One region of the Streptomyces sp. CRN 30 genome, then DNA from elsewhere that is predicted to be linked to it. Evidence: riboswitches for the same ligand, from Rfam matches in the RefSeq annotation. Region 1 holds a riboswitch; each other region holds the start of a gene.

Region 1 (4,855 bases):
TACGCGCCGCCATTTCCGGGGGGAAACATGGCCCGTGACCGCCAGCCGTCCCGACACCGTTCCCGACTCATCGCGTCGTCCGTCACCGCCCTCGCCCTGGGCGGGACCCTGCTCGCCGAGATCCCGGTCTCGGCCGCCGGCAAGCCCAGGGGGCACGACGTCTCCTCGCACCAGAAGGACGTGAACTGGTCCAAGGCCAGGTCCAAGGGCGCCAGGTTCGTCTACGTCAAGGCGACGGAGTCGCACACCTACCTGAACCCGCACTTCACCCAGCAGTACAACGGCTCCCGCAAGGCGGGGCTGATCCGCGGCGCGTACCACTTCGCCGTGCCGAACAAGTCCTCCGGCAAGCGTCAGGCCGCCTTCTTCGTGCGCAACGGCGGAGGCTGGACCGGCGACGGCTGGACGCTGCCGCCCGCGCTCGACATCGAGTACAACCCGTACAGCAAGAAGAAGAAGTGCTACGGCATGAGCAAGGCCAGGATGGTCAACTGGATCAAGGCCTTCAGCAGTGAGGTGAAGCGGCTGACCGGCCGCCGCCCCGTGATCTACACGAACACCAACTGGTGGAACAAGTGCACGGGCGGCAGCTCGGCGTTCGCCGCCGACCACGCCCTCTGGGTGGCCCGCTACAACACGGCGAGCGCGGGGCAGCTGCCGGGCGGCTGGACGTACTGGACGATCTGGCAGCACGACAACAGCGGCCGCCTGCCGGGCGACCAGAACCTCTTCAACGGCTCCCTGGCCCAGCTGAAGCGCTTCGCAAGGGGGTAGCCGGTCCGGTTCGCCGGCGCCGGGGCGGCCGGGAAGGACACCGGAGACGGTGGACACCGGCAGGAGGGCCCGCCGCCCGGGCGACGGAGAGGGTGGCATGCGTCACCCGTAGGACGTGGCATGCGTCACTCGCAGGACGAGGGGCCGGGAGGTGGCGCGGGGCCGGTCGGAGGGCGGCCCCTCGCTCGGGGCCACCCCATCGATGCGGAGGGTGAGATTCCACCTCCGTTCGAGGCCTCCCGGCCCCTCATCACCGCTTCCGGCCCGGCTCCGGCCGCCCGACCGACACAAACGGAACCATCACACCCCGATTCGCTACACCACCCGGTCCGACCCAGTTCATCTTCCGTTCACTCAGATTGCTTACGTTCCACGAGCCACTGACGTCCCATAGAAGACCGGGTAAATGGAAAGCTTCTCGCTGATCCTCGCGATCGTGGTGATCACCGCGCTCGCGTTCGATTTCACGAACGGTTTCCACGACACCGCCAACGCGATGGCCACCACCATCTCCACCGGCGCGATGAAGCCCAAGGTCGCGGTGGCCATGTCCGCCGTCCTCAACCTTGTCGGCGCGTTCCTGTCCATAGAGGTCGCCAACACGATCTCCAAGGGCCTTGTCGACGAGAGCGGCATACAACCGGAGGTGATCTTCGCGGCGCTCGTGGGCGCCATCCTCTGGAACCTGCTCACCTGGCTCGTCGGCCTCCCCTCCAGCTCCTCGCACGCCCTGATGGGCGGCCTGATCGGCGCCACCATCGCCTCGGCCGGCATGGGCGCGGTCCACGGTGACGTCCTCGTCACCAAGGTGCTGATCCCCGCCGTCGCGGCCCCGATCGTCGCGGGTGTCGCCGCCATGATCGGTACGCGGCTCACCTACAAGCTGGGGAAGCACGCGAGCGAGAAGGCCACCTCCAAGGGCTACCGCGCGGGGCAGATCACCTCGGCGGGCCTGGTCTCGCTGGCCCACGGCACGAACGACGCCCAGAAGACGATGGGCATCATCACCCTGGCCCTGGTCGCCGGCGGCGCGCTCGCCCCGGACTCCGACCCGCCGGTGTGGGTCATCCTCTCCGCCGGTGTCGCCATCGCGCTCGGCACCTACCTGGGCGGCTGGCGCATCATCCGCACCATGGGCAAGGGCCTGACCGACCTCCAGCCGCAGCAGGGCTTCGCCGCCCAGACCAGTGCGGCGACCGTCATCCTGGCCTCCTCCCACCTGGGCTTCTCCCTCTCCACCACGCACTCGGTCTCCGGTGCCGTGATGGGCGCGGGCCTCGGCCGCAAGGGCGGCGTGGTCCGCTGGTCCACCGCCACCCGGATGTTCGTGGCCTGGGGCCTCACCCTGCCGGCCGCGGCCCTGGTCGCCGCGCTCGCCGAGTGGGTCACCGCCTTCGGCACCTGGGGCACCACCGTCGTCGCGGTCTTCCTGGTCGCCTCCAGCGCCGCCATCTGGGTCGTCTCCCGCCGCGGCGAGGTCGTCGACCACACCAACGTCAACGGCACGGACGAGCCCGCCGGGACCGCTGAGTCCGCTGGTTCCGCCAGGACTGCCGAGACCGCCGAGGGTGCCGCCGCCCCGTCGCCGGCCGCGGCCGGTCCGGTCACCCACGACCTGGCGGTCACCATCCCGGCCCAGTCCGACCCCGCGGCCACCCCGGCCGCCCCGGCCGCCGCCGGCGCTTCGTCCTCGTCGGCCACGGTCTGAGCACCGGACCCGAGTCCAAGGAAGTAACCCACCATGCACATCGACTGGGCAGCCCTCGGCTCCGTCTTCGGAGTCAGCCTCGTGGTCACCGTGGCCCTCGTCGGCCTCTTCGGCCTCGGCATCATCGGCCTCTCCAAGCGGGAGACGGCGACTGCGTCCGGGAACTCCGCCGCCGTCGCGACCACCGCCGCGTACGCGTGCTTCGCGGCCTGTGCGGCGGCGGTGGCGTACGGGATCTATCTGATCGTCGCCTGACGGCGCACACCCTGTGAGGGCGCCCCGGGTGCCGGCTAGGGCCGGCACCCGGGGCGCCCTCGTGCCGTGTCCGCTGTGGCGGGAGATGTGTGCCTTCGCACACTGCCCCGTCGCAGGTCAACAGCAAGTTGACTGGAATTCGAGGCCCGTGGTGGACTGCCGGAGCCAAGTACGACGGCAGGAGAGGAAGCCGGTGAGAATCCGGCGCGGTCCCGCCACTGTCACCGGGGTGCGCCCCCGGGAGCCAGGAACTCTCACCGTCGTTTTCGTCGAACCAGGGCGTGGACACCCTGAGTGAGGACATACCGCCATGCACGGCTGCCGCCGATCGAGCTCCCCCAGCGACGTTCCGCCCGTCCCCACGGTCGGCTGAGCCGATGCGGGCCGAACGCGTCTTCGCGTACGGCGCCGCCGCCGGCCTCCTCGGTGACCTGCTCCTCGGCGATCCCCGCCGCGGGCATCCGGTCGCCGTGTTCGGGCGGGCCGCGGGTGCCGTGGAACGAGCGCTGTGGCGGGACCACCGGGGACGGGGCGCGCTGCACACCGCCGTGTGCGCCGGCGGCGCCGCGACCCTGGCCGCCGTCGCCACCCGGGCCGTCCGTACCTCTCCCGTCGCCTCCGTCGCGCTGACCGCCGCCGCCACCTGGGCCGTCGTGGGCGGAACCTCGCTCGCGCGGGAGGCCCGGGCCGTCGGGAAGGCGCTGGAGGACGGTGACGTCGAGGCCGCCCGCGCGCGGCTGCCGCACCTGTGCGGGCGCGATCCGCAGGCCCTGGACGCCGACGGGATCGCCCGGGCCGTCGTCGAGTCCGTCGCCGAGAACACCTCCGACGCCGTCGTCGGGGCCCTCGTGTGGGGCGCCGTGGGCGGGGTGCCGGGGCTCGTGGGCTTCCGGGCCGTCAACACGCTCGACGCCATGGTGGGGCACCGGTCGCCCCGGTACCTGCGGTACGGGTGGGCCTCCGCACGCCTCGACGACCTCGCCGGGTGGCCGGGGGCGCGGCTGACCGCCGCGCTCGCCGTGGTCTCCGGCGGCGCTCCGCGCACCGCCGTGCGCGCCTGGCGCGCGGACGCGGGCAAGCACCCGAGCCCCAACGCCGGGCCGGTCGAGGCCTCCTTCGCGGGCGCGCTCGGCGTACGGCTGGGCGGCACCCTCTCGTACGGCGGGCGGGTGGAGCACCGGCCCGTGCTGAACGGGGAGGGGCGCGCCGTGGAGGTGCGGGACATCGAGCGGGCCGTCCGGCTGTCGCGACGGGTGGGCTGGCTCGCGCTCGGCGTGTGCGCGGGCGCCCGGTTCGCCGCCCGCGCGGCCGGGACTCTCACGAAGGGCTCACCGAAGGGCTCACCGAAGGGGCGTACGTCATGAGCGGTGGTGGACTGCTCGTCGCCGGGACCACCTCCGACGCCGGCAAGAGCGTCGTCACGGCCGGTATCTGCCGGTGGCTGGTCCGGCAGGGCGTGAAGGTCGCGCCGTTCAAGGCGCAGAACATGTCCCTCAACTCGTTCGTCACGCGCGAGGGCGCCGAGATCGGGCGGGCGCAGGCCATGCAGGCGCAGGCGTGCCGCGTGGAGCCGACCGCGCTGATGAACCCCGTGCTGCTCAAGCCCGGCGGCGAGCGGAGCAGCCAGGTCGTGCTGCTGGGGAAGCCCGTGGGCGAGATGAGCGCCCGCGGCTATCACGGCGGACGGCAGCAGGCACTCCTCGGCACCGTGCTGGACTGTCTCGCCGAGCTGCGGGGCACGTATGACGCGGTGATCTGTGAGGGGGCCGGTTCGCCCGCGGAGATCAATCTGCGGCGGACCGACATCGTCAACATGGGCATCGCGCGGAACGCGCGCCTGCCCGTCCTCGTCGTCGGCGACATCGACCGCGGCGGCGTCTTCGCCTCCTTCTTCGGGACGGTGGCCCTGCTCTCGCGCGAGGACCAGGACCTGGTCGCCGGGTTCCTCGTCAACAAGTTCCGGGGCGACGTCTCGCTGCTGGAACCGGGGCTGGACATGCTGCACGGGCTCACCGGGAGGCACACGTACGGCGTCCTGCCCTTCCAGCACGGCCTCGGCATCGACGAGGAGGACGGGATGGCGGTGTCGCTGCGCGGCGCCGTGCGCGAGTCGGCCGT
Region 2 (4,855 bases), on a different contig from region 1:
GAGGCCACCAGCACGGCCGTCAGCAGAGCCGTCACGCACAGCAGGACCAGCCGGGTGCGGGCGACGGACACGCCCAGCGCGGCGGCCGCCTCCTGCCCGAAGGCGAAGGCGTCGAGCGTACGGGCGTGACCGAGGCAGACCACCAGCGCGACCGCGAGCACGGCCAGGCAGATCCACACGTCCGTCCAGCCCGCCCCGCCGAGCGAGCCGAGCAGCCAGAACAGCACCCCGCGCGTGGTCTCGGCGTCGCCCGAGGTCATGACGACGAAGGAGGTCAGCGCGGAGAACAGCTGCATCGCGGCCACACCCGACAGCACCACGCGGTCGGTGCTGCCGCCGAGGGTGTGGCTGAGCAGCAGGACGAGCGAGAACGACAGCAGCGCGCCGAGGAAGGCGCCCGCCGACAGCGAGAGGGCCCCGCCGCCGATGCCCAGCACGACCACGACGACGGCGCCCGTGGACGCGCCGGAGGAGACGCCCAGCACGAACGGGTCGGCGAGCGGATTGCGCAGCAGCGACTGCATCACCGCCCCGCAGACGGTGAGCCCGGCCCCGCAGACGGCGGCCAGCAGGGTGCGCGGCAACCGCAGCTCCCACACGATGCCGTTGCGGATGGGACTCACGTCCGCGGTGCCCCATCCGAGACGGTCCGCGACGACGGACCACACGTCACCCACGCGGATGTCGGCCGGCCCGATGGTGATCGCGACGGCCACCGAACCGCACAGCAGGGCGACGCCGGCCAGCACGAGCAGGACACGGCGCAGGGCGCGGGCGCCGCGCGCCGGAGGAGCCTCGGTCACCTCCGGCGGGGCGGGCGCATCGGACGGGCCGCACCGGCTGGACGGGCCGGACGCGCTGCCGACGGTGGTGGGCACGGTCACCCGGCCAGCCCGTACCCGCGCAGCGCGGTGGCGATCCGCTCCACGCCCTCGACGGTACGGATGGTCGGGTTCAGGGCCTGCCCGCTGAGCAGCACGTACCGCTTCTTCTTCACAGCCGTCATGTTCTTCGTGACCGCGTTGGACTCAAGGAACTCGATCTTCTTCTCGGCGGTCTCGGCGGTCTGCGACTTCCGGGTGAGGTCGCCGATGACGAGCACGTCGGGGTCGCGGTCGGCGACGGTCTCCCAGTTGATCTGGGGCCATTCCTCGTGGGTGTCGTCGAAGAGGTTCTCGGCGCCGAGGGCGCGGGTCATGATGCCGGGCGCACCGCAGCAGCCCGCCATGTAGGGCGACTCGGAGTTCGCGAACCAGTACATGAGGGTGACGTCGGAGGCGTCGACCCCCTGCGTGGCCCGCTCCATGCGCTCCTCGAGGGAGGCGACGAGCTCCTCGCCACGCTGCTCCTCCCCGAACACCTTCGCGAGGTCGCGCACCTCGCCGTACACGGCGTCCATGCTGAGCGCCGCCTCCCGCTCGCCGTCGCCGTTCCCGTGGTTCTCCTTGCCGGAGCAGTCGGACGGGGCGACGTAGGTGGGCACTCCGAGCTTCTCGAACTGCTCGCGGGTGGCCACCCCGCCCTTGCCGAGCGTGGAGACGAAGGAGGCGGCGACGAAGTCGGGGTCCTCGTCGAGGACGCGTTCGAACGAGGGGGAGTTGTCGGCGAGCCGCGCCACCTTCGCGTTCTCGGCCTCCAGCCCCTCCAGCACCGGGTCGGTCCAGGTCGCCGTGCCCACCATGCGGTCGGCGAGCCCGAGGGAGAGCATGATCTCAGTGGTGCCCTGGTTGAGGGAGACGGCCCGCTCGGGGGTCGCGTCGACGCGGACGGTGTGCCCGCAGTTGGTGAGGGAGACCGCGGCGGCGGTGCCGGCCCGGTCGGCGGCCCCTCCCGACCCGCAGGCGCTCAGGACGAGCGCCCCGAGGGCGAGCAGGACGGCGGAACGTACAGGGCGTAGCGGGCGTACAGGACGTACTGGGCGTACGGGACGTGCGAACGGCACGGGAGCAGATCCTTGATCGTCGAGGGCTCGAACGCGGAGCCCGGTCGTACGGTGCTCCCCCGCCGTCGTACGACCGCGGAGGCCGCCAGCAGGTCTTCGGACTCGGGATCGTCCGGACGCGGCGCCTTCCCGGACCCGGTTCGGGTCCAGTGGCCGATGCCCCGCCCGTCCCCCTCACCGCTGCGCGTCAGTTCCGGATTCGCACCGGATTCCCTGACCCACGCACGTGGGTTCGACTGGCTCGGGAAAGCTATCACGGTGGGTCACGACGGCCGCCGGGTGCCCCGATTACCGCCCCGCGGCCGCTTCCGGCCGCCATAGGTCGCCCGCCACCGCGCACGATGCGCGCGGTCCCCCTGCCCCGCCCCGTTGACCTCGCCGAACGACAGGAGCGAGGCACCGTTGTGCCACAGTCCGAGGAAGTCGCGGTGGATCGCTACGACGCCGTTTCGCACCGCGGTCCGCTCGGCGGGCCCGGTGAAGTACGCGGTCGTGACGAAGACCGCGACATCGGCTCCGAAGTGGACCCGGGCCCCGATGAGGTCGCGGACCTCACGGCTCGGGATCGCGTTCCCCGGTGCGTGGCGCTTGCACTGGACCACCATGCTCCGGCCGTCCGGCAGCCGCCCCCGCACATCCGCCCCGTCGTCGTGCGAGCCGCCCACCCGCCGCACCTCGGTGCACCCGTCCCGCCGGCACAGGCCCGCGACGAAGTCCTCGAACTCCCCGCCCGACATCCTGTCCACCTCGGCGAGGGTCCGGCGGCCGGCCCGGACGGCGTCCTCCTCGCGCCACCGCCGGTCACGCCCCCTGACCAGCCGGTCCGTACGCCACAGCCACCACCCGCCGAGGGCGGCTCCCCCGAGGACCAGCCCGCCGACGAGGTACGGCCAGACCGTCTGCCAGGACACGGCCGTCAGGACGACGCCACCGGTCGCGGCGCCCGCGGCCGTCGTGAGCCGGCGCCGCCGGGCGCGGCGCCCGCGCGCAGCGGACGGACGTCGTCTTCGCGCCACCGCTCCTGCCCTCCCCCGCGTACCAGGGGAGCAGTCTCGCCCGTGCCGACGCCCACCGGTAGGGCCACGAACCGGCCAGTGCCCGATGGGCGGCCGAAACGGCCCCCGCCGGCGGGAATCGCCCGCGCCGGCCGCGCGTTCTGACGGACCAAGTGGCCGATCGACGGCCGGACCCGACGGAGGCGCAGCATGTACGGCGACGCAGAGACCGTCCGCAAGATCCTCACCGAGAGCGGTGACACCTGGGCCGTCGTCGGCCTCTCCGCCAACCGGCAGCGCGCCGCGTACGGGGTCGCGGCCGTCCTGCAGCGCTACGGCAAGCGCGTCGTCCCCGTGCACCCCAAGGCCGAGACGGTCCACGGGGAACAGGGGTACCCGTCCCTCGAGGCCATCCCCTTCGACGTCGACGTCGTGGACGTCTTCGTCAACAGCGACCTGGCCGGCCCGGTCGCCGACGAGGCCGTGGCCAAGGGCGCGAAGGCGGTGTGGTTCCAGCTCGGTGTCGTCGACGAGCAGGCGTACGACCGCACGCGCGCGGCCGGCCTGGAGATGGTGATGGACCGCTGCCCGGCGATCGAGATCCCTCGGCTGGGCTGAGGGTGCCCCGGCCGGTCATGGGTCCGGCGTCGGCGCGTCTCATCAGGAGGTGATGCGGGGTGGCCGGGGGGTCAGACGACCGTCGTCGAGGACCCACACCGTGACCGCGGTGCCTGTGGGGCAACATGTGGCGTCCCGGGGCCGGTACCACCGTTCCTCGACTTCTATCCGGCCGCGTTCCATCCGCAGCTCGGCGAGGAGTGTCGGGGGCTGCCCGGGCGGTTGCTGTTGCGGCGTGATCGATCGCAGGACTGTGAGCCTGCCCTTGTCACTGGCGTAGATCACCGAGCCGAACGCCAGTTGCCCCGCGGCGGTACCTCCGCCGTTGTTGCACTCCACGCCGAGGGCGGCCTCGGGACGGCGGTCCCCGCCGATGTCCCCGTAGGTCGGTTCCGGTTCGCGGGAGAGGTCGACCCGGCCCCAGGTGCGGGAGGTCGCCGTCGCCCGGCCGTCGTGGAAAGTGATCAGGCCGGGAATGTCACAGAAGGTGCCGGGGACCCGGACGTCCCGCCAGTTCACCTCGCGCAGATCCTCGGGGGCCGGTCCCAGGTCGACGGCACCGGGCGTGGCGGAGGTGGGGCCGGTCGCGGTCGGCGGACCGCCGGTGCCGGGGGCGGAGGTCGGCGTACGCGTGATCCGGGGGCCCACATCGGGCGTACCGCAGGCCGACAGGAGGAGGGTCAGCCCCAGCAAGGCAGCACCGCACCCGCTCGACGTCCTTCGCGCGTCCATCGTCCCTCCCTTGCTCACCCGGTTCAGGCGCACGGGGGCTCGTAGGGTTCCCCCGGCAGGTACTCCCGCCACTGAGCCGGTGTCACCGCGGGTGATTCGGCACACAGCCGCTGCAGGATGTCCATGATTCCGACGTCCCACAGCTGGACCTCCTGTGCCGTCGCAGCCGCCAGGGTGTGTCCGTCCGGGCTGAACGCCAGTCCGGCGACGTCGTACTCCCCACCCGCGTCGAGAGAAGCCAGTTCGTAGGGGTGCGCGGGATCCGCCAGGGACCAGACGCGTACGCGGCCGTCGGTACCGGCGCTCGCCGCCACGCCGCCGTCCGGCACGGCTGCCAGCCCGTCGACACGGCCCGTGTGCCGTCCGGCCGAGGCGAGCCGTTCGGGGCGTGTCACGTTCCGCACGTCCCAGGTGATCACCGCGCCGGCGGAGTCGCCCGTGATCAGTGTTCGGCCGTCCGAGCTGAATGCCAGGGCCGCGACGTGCCCTCGCGCGGGCTCGGCCGTTCCCGCAGCTTCACGCCTCCCCTTCGGACCGATGCTCCAGAGCTGCGCGGCACCGGTTTCGT
Region 3 (4,855 bases), on a different contig from region 1:
CCCGCCGCCTGATCGCCGGCACCCTGCCCGGAGTCGTACTGGGCACGGTCATCCGTGTCTTCGCCCTGCCCGGGCCGACCGTCTTCCGGCTCCTGGTCGCCGCCCTGCTGCTCCCCCTCGGCACCTGGCTCATGGTCCGCACCCTGCGCCCCAATGCCACACCCCGACCGGCCGAGCCGTCAGCGCGCTCCGTCACCGTCCTGGCGGTGGCGGTCGGCACGGTCGGCGGCATCTACGGCATCGGCGGCGGCTCCCTCCTCGGCCCCCTCCTGGTCGGCCGTGGCCTTCCCGTCGCCCAGGTCGCCCCGGCCGCCCTCGCCTCCACCTTCCTGACCTCACTGGTCGGTGCCGGTACCTACGCACTGCTGTCCCTCACCGACGGGGAGAACATCGCCCCCGAGTGGCTCCTCGGACTGGCCTGCGGACTGGGCGGGCTGATCGGCGGCTACCTGGGTGCTCACCTCCAGCACCGCCTGCCCGAACGGTTCCTCCGTCTGCTGCTGGGCGCCCTCGCCGCCTCGGTCGGTGCGCTGTACGCGGCCCAGGCGCTTCGCTGAGCGCTGAGGACGGACACCGCGGGCACGGAAGGCCGGACTTCAGGTCTCCGCCGCCGTCACCGCCCGACCGAGCGCAGGTAGCGGCCCAGGTTCTCGGCGCCCGTGACATTGCGCGGGCCGCTGACGGCGTCGCCGTAGGACATGACGAAGAAGCGTTCGTCCGGCACGGCCGGTACCGACTCGAGGCCGGCCAGCGACTTGAGACCGACAGGCGTCCAGGCCGACGCGCGAGGCGCCGGACGGCACGGCGACGACGGCAGACGGCAGACGGCACGACAGCAGACGGCACGACGGCGGTCGGCACGGCGGTTCTGGGGCCCGCAGAGACTCGATCAAGCCACAGCGGACGGGTCATCAGGCTGAAAACCCGTTGTCCTGACAGCCGACGACGCAGGAATCGGGTGCCCGGATCGCGGGGTGACCCGGCTCGTGCTTCTCCACGGCTCGGGTACACGATCGCGCGCGCGGAACGCAGCGCCTCGCACCACGTCGGCATCCCACGGCACGTCCAGCCTTGCGCCCACATCGGGCACTTCAACCGTCTACCACATCAGGACAACCCGCGAACAACCTCTGTCGCAACGTCACAGGTGCCCCTAGCCTGAGTAACGCAGTCGGTTCGCGTCCGGCGCCCCATCAGGCGTGCGACGGCGCGACGCAGAGGGAACCCGGTGTGAATCCGGGACTGTCCCGCAGCGGTGTGTGGGAACGAACGCCGTCGAAGCGCTGAGCCCTTCGGGGCCGGAGAAGCGACGGCAGTGGGCGCCCGCCGGGCTCGTCGGCGGACGTGCCCACGAGTCCGAAGACCTGCCACTGCACCCGCGCGGCAGGCGCGGGCTGCGCAGCGCACGGTGACCTCGCGGACCAGGTTGACGGCACGGACGACGGCACGGCATACGCGCGACCACGTCTCCTTCCCGGTCGGCGTGCAGGGCTGGGAACCGACAGGAGGACGGATCCGTGATCACGCGAGTCCTCGCCGTCCGCGCCAGAACGCGGTCGGCCCGCGACCAGGGCGAGCGGAACGGGTTGTGCTGACACCGCCGGCCGGGAAGCTCCGCGCGGCACCACCGGACCGGCCGGGCCGCACCGTGTCCGGCGTCTGCCACGGCACCCTGGGCGAGCTGTACCAAGGCCCTCTGCGAGCGGGCCCCGCCCCGGACATCGCAGTGGTGTCCTTCCCCGTCGACCGGCATTCGTGGGTGTACTTCACCCACAGCGCCCACGACACCCGGAGCACCCGAGGCACCCGGGAATCGCACGCGCCGGGCCCGCCGCCTCTCGGAGAGAAGTCGGCGACAGCGGCCCGGCTGTTCCTGCAGCACTTCGGGCTCACCCTGCCGCCCGGTCGCTGGACCACCCACTCCGATCTGCAGGTGGGGGTGGGCATGGCCAGTTCGACCGCCGACATCGTGGCGACGCTGCGCTGCCTGTTCGGGCTCTTCCACCTGCCGTACGACACGGATGTGGTCCTGGGCATCCTGGCGGCGATCGAGCGGGCCGACAGCGTGTTCCTGGACGAGTTCGCGCTCCACCTCAGCGGTCGGCACCGGGTGGTGAGGCGGCTGGGGACGGACATCGGCTTCCACACCGCCTTCGTCACCGAGCCCGGCACGGTCGACACCGCTGCCGTCACCGACCTGCTGCTGGCGCACTACCGGCGGCACGGCGAGGAGTACGAACGGTGCCTGGCCGACCTGCTGAAGGGCTTCGCCTCCGGCGACCCGGCCGTCGTCGCCCGGGCGGCCACCACCAGCGCCGCCCTGTCGCAGCGGGTGCTGCCCAAGTCGACGTTCGACAGTGTGCTGGCGCACCGCGAGCGGTTCGGGGCCGACGGCGTCTTCGTCGCCCACACCGGCTCCCTGATCGGCTACCTCTTCCGCCGCCGTCCCGGCGCCGGCGTCAAGTCCGGCCTGTCCGCGTTCTTCCACTCGCTCGGCCACCAGTGCTCATTCGCCCAAGGAGGCTACGGGTGATCCACCCCCACATCGCCGACGCCCTGAAGGTCCCCGACCTGGTCCGGCTCACCGACGGCCTGGTCCTGATGCGGTTCGAGTCGATGAAAATCTACTCGGCGCTCACCGCCGTCCGTCATCTGCTCGACCGGGGCACGGTCCGCCCGGGTCAGACCCTGATCGACAGCTCCAGCGGCATCTACGCCTACGCCCTCGCCCTGGCCTGCCACCGGTACGGCATGCGGTGCCACATCGTGGCGTCCACCACGGTCGACACCACCACCCGCGCCCAGTTGGAGATCCTCGGCGCCACCGTCGAACAGGTCACGCCGTCGCGGAACCTCAAGCTCGACCAGGAGTTACGGGTACGGCGGGTGAAGGAGATCCTCGCCGAACGCCCCGACTGCCGCTGGATGCGGCAGTACCACGACGACGTCCACTACCTCGGCTACCACGAGGTCGCCGACCGCATCACCGCCGCGTTCCCCGGCCGCCCGCTGACCGTGGTCGGCGGCGTGGGCTCCGGAGCCTCGACCGGGGGCCTCGTGGAACGCCTGAGAGCCACCGACCCCTCGGTGCGGCTGGTGGGGGTGCAGCCGTTCGGCAGCGTCACCTTCGGCAGCCAGGACCACCACGACCCGGAGGCGATCATCGCCGGCATCGGCTCGTCGATCGTCTTCGACAACGTCCGCCACCACCTCTACGACGCCGTTCACTGGCTGGACTTCACCCATGCCATGTCCGGCACAGTCGCCCTGCTGCGCGACCATGCCGTCTTCGCCGGACTGTCCACCGGCGCCGGGTACCTGACCGCGACGTACGAGGCACGCCGCCACCCCGACCGGCTGCACCTGGTGATCGGCGCCGACACCGGGCACCGCTACGTGGACCGCGTCTTCGCCCGGCACCCGGAAGCCCTCGACCCGGCAGCGCTCAAACCCGTGGAGGTCGGCACGCCCGAGGAGATGACCATGCCCTGGTCCAGGATGGCCTGGCGGCGCGCCGCCTGCCCGGCGCACTGGAAGGAGCGAGCGGCGTGAGCGTCGTCTGCTTGGAGTCCCTCACCTTCGGCCTCGGACACCTGGTCCGCGCCGCCGACGCGCTCGGCGAGCGGCTGGTCCTGCTGACCCGCGATCCCGCCTACTACGTGTACGAGCTGGACCGGTTGCCCGCCGACGCCCTGGACGTCGTCGAGACCGACACCTTTGACGAGGAGCGGGTGGCGGACGCGTTGCACCGCGTTCCGCACCTGTGCGGTCTGATCAGCTCGACCGACACCTGGACGCTGGTCGGCGCCGAGCTCACCGCCCGGTTCGGGCTGCCCGGGCTCGATGCCGCCGTACTGCGGCTGACCCGCGACAAGGCCGCCGTGCGCAACCGGCTCCACGATGCCGGGCTCACGCGCGGGCGGGCCGTCGAGCCCACCGACGCCGGGACCGGAACGGGATTCGGGTTGCGGGAGCAGGTACTCAAGGAGACCGGACTGCCCGCGATCATGAAGGACACGGCGGGCACCGGCAGCCAGAACGTCTGGCTGGTGCGCGACGGGACCGAACTGGACGCGGCCCTCGCCGAGGCGACCGGGCGGAGCCTGAAGGGACGGCTGTTCACCGAGCCCTACTTCAGCGGTCCGGTGTACAGCGCCGAGACCCTCAGCTGGGCGGGCGGCACCCGGCTGCTGGGTGTCTCCAGCCGGCTGATGTCGCCCGAGCCGCACTTCCGCGAGGAGATCACCGCCTTTCCCGTGGCTTTCCCGGAAGCGCGGCGGGCCTCGCTGGAGCAGTGGATAGGCCAGGTGCTCGCGGCCATCGGCTACACCGACCGCTTCGCGCACGTGGAGTTCGTGCTGACCGCCGACGGCCCGGAAGTGGTGGAGGTCAACCCCCGGATCGGGGGCGCCCTGGTGGGCGAGGGCCTGTGCCGGGCGCTCGGCGTCAACGTGTACGAGGCGATGATCGAGGCCGCGCTGGGCCGCCGCCCCGGCCTGATGGACGCGGACCTGCCCGGCGGCCCGGCCGTCGCCTTCGTCCTCGGCTATCCGGCCGCACCCGGCGTGTTCACCGAGGTCACCGGGCTGGACCGGCTGACGGACATGCCGGGCTCCCCGGCCTGGTACCCGGTCAAGCAGCCCGGCGACCGCGTCGAGCACCTGGACGACAGCCGCGGGTACGCGGGCATCGTCTACGCGGAGGCCGAGACCGCCGAACTCGCCACACACCACGCGGTGGCCGCCGCCAACACCGTACGCGTCCTCACCGAGCCCTACCCGACCACCGCCCCGACCCTCAACCCCATCGGTTCCGGCAGTTCCGTCGGGTGAGCAACAGCCCCCTGCCCCCACAG

The links. Region 1 has a riboswitch for cobalamin ahead of UW392_RS38255 (cobalamin biosynthesis protein). Riboswitches for the same ligand answer to the same signal wherever they lie in the genome.
Region 2: another riboswitch for cobalamin. It lies ahead of UW392_RS25430 (ABC transporter substrate-binding protein); the one in region 1 lies ahead of UW392_RS38255 (cobalamin biosynthesis protein).
Region 3: another riboswitch for cobalamin. It lies ahead of UW392_RS62930 (hypothetical protein); the one in region 1 lies ahead of UW392_RS38255 (cobalamin biosynthesis protein).

What each region holds. Positions count from the first base shown of each region.
Region 1 covers NZ_JAVRHI010000361.1:28,909-33,763, reverse strand. Annotated here, with positions in the region: gene UW392_RS38270 (lysozyme) at 28-774, shown strand; gene UW392_RS38265 (inorganic phosphate transporter) at 1,181-2,482, shown strand; gene UW392_RS38260 (hypothetical protein) at 2,516-2,737, shown strand; cobalamin riboswitch at 2,872-3,012, shown strand; gene UW392_RS38255 (cobalamin biosynthesis protein) at 3,115-4,101, shown strand; gene UW392_RS38250 (cobyric acid synthase) at 4,098-4,855, shown strand, end outside.
Region 2 covers NZ_JAVRHI010000238.1:1,427-6,281, forward strand. Annotated here, with positions in the region: gene UW392_RS25425 (FecCD family ABC transporter permease) at 1-803, opposite strand, end outside; gene UW392_RS25430 (ABC transporter substrate-binding protein) at 881-1,942, opposite strand; cobalamin riboswitch at 2,012-2,198, opposite strand; gene UW392_RS25435 (restriction endonuclease) at 2,206-2,853, opposite strand; gene UW392_RS25440 (CoA-binding protein) at 3,148-3,555, shown strand; gene UW392_RS25445 (hypothetical protein) at 3,598-4,248, opposite strand; gene UW392_RS25450 (TIR domain-containing protein) at 4,311-4,855, opposite strand, start outside.
Region 3 covers NZ_JAVRHI010000541.1:34,545-39,399, reverse strand. Annotated here, with positions in the region: gene UW392_RS62935 (sulfite exporter TauE/SafE family protein) at 1-557, shown strand, start outside; cobalamin riboswitch at 1,217-1,366, shown strand; gene UW392_RS62930 (hypothetical protein) at 1,589-2,533, shown strand; gene UW392_RS62925 (cysteine synthase family protein) at 2,530-3,552, shown strand; gene UW392_RS62920 (ATP-grasp domain-containing protein) at 3,549-4,832, shown strand.